Linked DNA regions of Youhaiella tibetensis. The protein of the gene in region 2 interacts with the protein of the main gene of each other region in a pairwise test. Links are inferred from orthologs where the notes say so. Each region holds a gene or a part of one and is shown on either strand. Other genes may lie near its edges.

What was found.
Region 1: the proteins of ccmC (region 2) and ccmE interact in binary tests that used the Escherichia coli proteins (3 or more experiments, as listed by UniProt). The link is inferred for Youhaiella tibetensis from one-to-one orthologs.

What each region holds. Positions count from the first base shown.
Region 1 is NZ_CP041690.1:1,354,508-1,357,727, reverse strand. What follows is about bases 236-3,138. They hold ccmE (cytochrome c maturation protein CcmE), read right to left. Parts: upstream 1,970-3,138; coding sequence 1,502-1,969; downstream 236-1,501. Other genes in these bases: ccmI (c-type cytochrome biogenesis protein CcmI), read right to left, coding at 1,980-3,065; FNA67_RS06660 (heme lyase CcmF/NrfE family subunit), read right to left, coding at 236-1,499. Outside these bases: more of FNA67_RS06660, read right to left, coding at 1-235; FNA67_RS06645 (FAD-binding oxidoreductase/lyase), read left to right, coding at 3,187-3,220. UniProt on the Escherichia coli protein: Heme chaperone required for the biogenesis of c-type cytochromes. Transiently binds heme delivered by CcmC and transfers the heme to apo-cytochromes in a process facilitated by CcmF and CcmH.
Region 2 is NZ_CP041690.1:4,043,739-4,046,919, forward strand. Bases 97-2,960 are described here. They hold ccmC (heme ABC transporter permease CcmC), read right to left. Parts: upstream 1,981-2,960; coding sequence 1,213-1,980; downstream 97-1,212. Other genes in these bases: FNA67_RS19830 (hypothetical protein), read right to left, coding at 97-439; FNA67_RS19835 (DsbE family thiol:disulfide interchange protein), read right to left, coding at 506-1,048; ccmD (heme exporter protein CcmD), read right to left, coding at 1,045-1,212; ccmB (heme exporter protein CcmB), read right to left, coding at 1,992-2,645; ccmA (heme ABC exporter ATP-binding protein CcmA), read right to left, coding at 2,642-2,960. Outside these bases: FNA67_RS19825 (septation protein A), read left to right, coding at 1-7; more of FNA67_RS19830, read right to left, coding at 65-96; more of ccmA, read right to left, coding at 2,961-3,181. UniProt on the Escherichia coli protein: Required for the export of heme to the periplasm for the biogenesis of c-type cytochromes.

The DNA.
Region 1 (3,220 bases), 2.7 Mb from region 2 along the record:
AAATGGCCGAGGGCGGTCGAAAAGGCGGTGCGCGGCAGGCCCTTGAGGCGGCGCCAGCTCTCTGCGAGCGGAATGCGGCCGAGCTTGGAGCGGTCGACGAGTTCGGCGATGGCGCCGAACATCACCCAGAAGCCCAGCAGCAGCCCGAGCGGGGCCAGCGACACATGGGCGCCGGTGGCCGTGAAGAGCGCGATGGCGGCGACCAGCGCCAGCACGGCGGCACCGGCCAGGCGCTGCGTCACCGCGACGAGATCGCCGCGCTTCCAGGCCAGGAAAGGCCCGAACGGCACGAGGATGAGCAGCGGTACCATCAGGGTGCCGAAGGTGAGATCGAAGAACGGGGCGCCCACCGAGATAGTACGGCCCGTAAGCGCATCGAGCACCAGCGGATAAAGCGTTCCCACCAGCACCGCCCCCAGACCCGTCGCCAGGAAGAGGTTGTTGAGCACCAGCGCCCCTTCCTTGGAGATCGGAGCGAAGAGGCCGCCCTGCCGCAGGGACGAGGCGCGCATCGCAAAGAGTGTGAAGGCGCCGCCGATGAAAGCGGCGAGGATGGCGAGGATCACGAGGCCCCGCGTCGGATCGGAAGCAAAGGAGTGCACCGAGGTGAGCACGCCCGAACGCACGAGGAAAGTGCCGAGCAGCGAGAAGGAGAAGGTGATGATGGACAGGAAGATCGTCCAGACCTTGAGCGCATTGCGCTTCTCCATCACCAGCGCCGAGTGCAGGAGCGCGGTGCCGGCAAGCCAGGGCATGAAGCTGGCATTTTCGACCGGATCCCAGAACCACCAGCCGCCCCAGCCCAGTTCGTAATAGGCCCAATAGGAGCCCATGGCGATGCCGAGGGTGAGGAACGTCCATGAAAGCATCGTCCACGGGCGCACCCAGCGGGCCCAGGCAGCGTCGATGCGGCCCGAGATCAGTGCCGCGATGGCGAAGGAGAAGCAGATCGAGAAGCCCACATAGCCCGTGTAGAGGAGCGGCGGATGCACCGCGAGGCCGAAGTCCTGGAGGATCGGGTTGAGATCCTTGCCCTCGAACGGCGCCGGGTCCAGCCGGGCAAAGGCATTGGAGGTGAAGAGCGCAAAGCCGGTGAAGGCGGCAACCAGGAGGCTTTGGGTGGCCAGCACCAGGTTGAGCAGGTCCTTTGGGAGCTTGCGACCGAACATGGCGACCGCCGCCCCGAAGGCGACGAGGATCAGGATCCAGAGGACGATCGAGCCCTCATGGTTCCCCCAGACGCTGGTGACCTTGTAGAGCAGCGGCTGGAGCGAGTGCGAATTGTTGTAGGCCAGCAGCAGCGAGAAATCCGAGGTGACGAAGGCCTGGATCAGCGCGGCAAAGCTCGCCGCGATCAGCAGGAACTGCAGGATCGCAGCCTGGCGCAGGAACGTCGTCACCCGCCCCTCGTTGCGCCAGTAGGCATAGCCCATGACGGTCGAGACGCAGGCGATGGCGAAAGCGAGGATCTGGGCGAAATGGCCGAGTTCGATAGACAAGATCAGCCTCCGCTCAGTGCCTTGAGCGATCCGGCCGGATCGTCAGGCTTCCATTCGCCGCGAGCCTTGAGTTCATCGACGATGCCCTTGGGAATGTAGTTTTCGTCGTGCTTGGCCATGATGTTGGAGGCGGTGAAGGCGCCGTTGGTGCCGATGCTGCCTTCGGCAACCACGCCCTGCCCTTCCCGGAAGAGGTCGGGGAGGATGCCGACATAGCTTACCGTCATCTCGCTCTTGCCGTCCGTCACCACGAAGTCGTTGTCCTGTCCGTTCTTGTGCCAGGTACCGACCTTGACCAAACCGCCCAGGCGTACGGGCGTTCCGGCCGCCACTGCCTTTTCGTGCATTTCGGTCGGCGTATAGAAAAAGACGATCTGGTCGCGCAGCGCCACGAGCACGAGCGTCGTTGCCAGGCCCAGCACCACGGCAAGGCCGCCAATGATCGAGATGCGCTTCTGTTTGCGGGTCATGGCCATGTTTTTACTTTAGTCCTCCTTGCGCAGCGGTCGCGTCAAGCTCGGACCGCTGGCCGGCATCCGGGTAGGCCGCCTTGGCGGCGTCATAGGCGGCCTGCGCTCCGGCGGTATCGCCGAGCACCAGCCGCGAGCGCACCAGGCGTGTCCATTCTTCCAGGGTACCGCCATCCCGCATCAGCCGGGTCGAGAGCCCCTCGACCATCGACTTGATGGTCTCGTCGGACACCGAATCCTGTTGCGCCGGCCCCTCGATCGGCTTGCCCTCGAGCCCGCGCTGGGCGGCAGCCAGCCCTTCCTTGGCGGTGGCGATCCAGGGCTCGGTCCCGGCGGCCGAGTTGATCAGTGCGTTCCACTGTTCCACGGCGCCGGCATAGTCGCCGGTCTGGGTCGCATAGCCCGCCAGGTAGAAGTGGGAGCGCACGTGCTTGGGGTCGAGCCTGGCGGCGTTTTCGAGCAGGGCCAGCGGCTCGCCCGTCATGTCGCCCTTGCTGATCATGAGCAGCGCTTCGGCGAGGTCGGTCTGGCTGTCGGCCGTGGGCGGGGCCAGTTCGTTGACCTTGCGCAGCGCTTTGACGGCGTCTTCGAAACGGCCCATCTGCATGTAGACCGGGGCCAGGACGGTCCAGCCGCGCACATCGTCGGGAGTCTCGGCCAGTTGCGCCTCGATGCGCTTGACGGCGTCATCGACGTTGATGGTCTCTTCGAGCGGCTTTTCGCGCGATGCCAGCGGCTGGCTGGGCAGGCTCGGATTGCCGATCATGGCGTAGCTGCCGAAGGCGATGACGGCCACGCCCAGCACTGCCAGCGGCAGCAGCACGGGGCCGGATGCGCCCGCTTTCTTGCCACCATCCTCGCCCTGCAGGCGAATCAGTTCGCGCGCGAGTTCGGCCTTGGCGGCGGTGCCTTCGGCGTCTCCCAGACGGCCCGAAGCGATATCGGCATTGATTTCAGCCAGTTGCAGCCGGTAATGCTCATCGGTAGCATCGCCTTGTGCAGCCACGGTCGCGTTGACCGTTCGGCCGGCAGCCGCATAGTAAAGTGCGGCGCACGCAATGGCGGTGATCGTGATGGCGAGTATCCAGAATAGCATCAGCGCAGGTTCGTCTCGGTCGGCGACGGTGGCATCTATAGGGCGATTTCGACAAAAAATGCACGCGAACACGTATCCGTGTTGTGGACTGTTTGCCGCAGCGTCGAGAAGCTAGGCACTTATGGGGGCAGACGCTTTCGATTTTGCGATAGTCG
Region 2 (3,181 bases):
CCAGTGACGAAAAAAAGCCCCGGGCGCAGGTACCGGGGCTTTTCTTTTTGCCGGCGAACCAGGGTCAGACGCGCTTGATCAGCTCGTCCTTGCTGTCCACCGTCAGCGTGATCTCGTCATCGCCGACCGAGGCGATCTGCTCGGGCAGGATGTAGCGGTCCGCCGCGAACAGTCCATCCGCATCGAGCCGCACATAGCCTTCGTTGAGCAGCCGCTCGCGGATTTCTTCGGGCAGCTCGTTAGGGTGGAATGCCTCGGCGAGATTGTTGATGATCGAATCCCGGCCCTTCATGTCGCCCGGGTTGATACCGGCCGTTTCCGGCCCGGGACGGCTGGGGTCCTCGTCGCTGTATTTGAAGTCGTCGACCACCCCGATATGGCGGTGGTGATTGTCGAAAACACGCATCCCGACATGAATGCCTTGCGGAAGTCCTTCCATCCGTTCCTCCTGTGGTTGCCGATTGGTCTCGGCGAGGTAACGGACTTGGCGCGGCGATTGTTCCCCTCAGCTCTGGGACGACGCCTTCTCGATGGCCGGGATGATCTCGCGCGTCAGCGTTTCCGGCGACATCGGGCCCACATGCTTGAAAGTGATGACCCCGTTCTTGTCCACGATGAACGTCTCGGGCACGCCATAGACGCCCCAGTCGATCGAAACGCGATTGTCCCGGTCGGCACCGATGCGGTCATAGGGATTGCCCAGGTCCTTGAGGAACGCCGCCGCGTTCTCGGGCGCGTCCTTCTGGTTGATGCCGAACAGGCGCACGCCCGTGGCCGCCTTGAGCTGGGTCAGCACCGGATGCTCGGCGCGGCACGGAATGCACCAGGAGGCGAAAACGTTGACCACCGTCACCTCGCCCTTGAGCGCCTCGGTATCGAAACCGGGGACGCCCACGCCATCGACGGCCGCCAGGGTGAACTGCGGCGCTGGCTTGTTGATGAGGACCGACTGGACAAGGCTCGGGTCGCGGTTGAGGCTGGTCGCGAACACGGCAACCAGCGCCACGAGCGCGATCAGCGGCAGCGCGAGCAGGGCGATACGGGTCAAGTAGTCTTCTCCGCGCGGCGCCGGACGCCCTGCGCCTCAAGCTCTGCGATGCGCTTCTCGACGCGGCGGCCCGAAAGCACGATCCAGGCGATGAGCGCGACGACCGCCGCGGTCACCCCGACATAAGCCCAGATGATGAAGACGGCGTGGGGTCCAAGATCCATTTACTTGGCTCCTTCGGCCGCTGCCGCCCGCTGCCGCTCGAGCGTGGCAAGGCGCCGGCGGCGGATTTCGGTATGCATGGATTTGATCTGGAGCGTGATGAACAGCAGCGTGAACGCGCCCATCATCACCAGCAACGGGGTGAGGATCGAGCCCGGCATGCGCGGCCCGTCGGGCGTGATGACGCTCGAGGGCTGGTGCAGGGTCTGCCACCAGTCGACCGAAAACTTGACGATCGGGATATTGATCGCACCGATGAGGGTGAAGACCGCCACCACGCGCCCGGCGCGCAACTGGTCCTCGAAGGCGCGCCAGAGTGCGATGAGGCCCAGGTAGATGAGCAGCAGCACGAGCGTGGAGGTCATGCGCCCGTCCCACTCCCAAAACGTGCCCCAGGTCGGGCGGCCCCAAAGCGAACCGGTATAGAGCGCCAAGGCCGTAAAAACCGCCCCCAGCGGCGCGGCAGCCTTCATCGAGACGTCGGCCATCGGGTGGCGCCAGATCAGGCTGCCGAGCGCCGAGACCGCCATCACGCCGTAGACGAACTGGCTCAACCACGCATTGGGTACGTGGATGTACATGATCCGCACCGTATTCCCCATCTGGTAGTCGGGCGGGGAATCGAGGAACGCGAAATAAAGGCCGGCGGCGAAGAGGATCGCCGTCAGGATCGTCAGCGGCCACAGCAGCGGACGCGACCAGCCGAGGAACTGGCTGGGATTGGCGATCCGCGCGAACCAATTGGGTTTGGGAGCTACATCCAAGGTCATGGAGAGGTTGTCTATTCCTCGCTCACGCGCAGTGCAAGCGCTCCGGCGAAGGGAGCGATGGCCAGAAGCACGAGGCTTATTGCCGCAAGAAACAGCATCGCGGCGCCGGACTGCTGTCCCGAAATGGCCGAGCTGCCGAAGATCAGGAGTGGTATGGCGAGCGGCAGGATCAGCACGGGCGCTATGAGCCCGCCACGCGGCAAGGACACCGTGACTGCTGCGCCCATGGCGCCGAGCGCCACGAGCCCAGGCGTGCCGAGCAGCAGCGAGAGCACCGTACGGAGCCAGCTCTCCATGTCCATGTTGAGCAGAACCGCCAGGACGGGGGTTGCCGCGATCAGAGGCAGCGCCGTCAGCAGCCAATGCGCAATCACTTTTGCGGCAACGATGGCTTCGAGCGGCGTACGCGAGAAGCGGAAGAGCTGGAGCGAGCCGTCTTCGGCGTCGTTGCGGAAAAGCCGGTCGAGCCCTAGCAGCAACGAGAGAAATGCCGCGATCCAGGTGAGGCCGGGGGCGAGCTTGGCCAGCATCGCCTTGTCCGGCCCGATGGCGAACGGCACGATCGCGCCGACCATGACGAAGAACAGGACGAGCGTGAGCGCGTCGCCCCCGATGCGGGTCGCCAGCTTTAGGTCGCGCCCGATGATGGCCAGGAAACCCTTCACGCGCCCAGCTCCAGGGTCCGTACGCGCGTGCCGTCGGCGATCCTGAGTTCAAGATGGGTGGCGGCAACCGCCAGCCCCCCCGCCGCCAGATGTGCGTCGATCAACTCGCCCACCAGCCGGTCACCGTCCTTGTCGAGTGCAGAAGTCGGCTCGTCCAGCAGCCAGATGGGGCGCGGCGACACCAGCAGCCGCGCCAGCGCCAGCCGTCGCGTCTGCCCGGCCGAAAGATAACCCGCATCGAGACCGGCGATGGATGCCAGCCCGACCCGGCGCAACGCGGCCATGACGTCACCCTCCCCGCCATTGAGCGCGGCCCAGGCCTCGAGATTTTCGGCGACCTTGAGCCGGCCCTTGACCGCCGAGAGGTGCCCCAGGAAATGCACGTCCTCTTCCCAGCGCTCCTCGCCATCCTGTCCGGAAAAAACCACGCTCCCCGCATCGGGACGCAGGAACCCCGCCAGGCACTTCATCAGGCTGGTCTTGCCCGCGCCGTTGGGGCCGCGAAGCAGCAGGATCTCGCCCGGTGCCACGGCAAA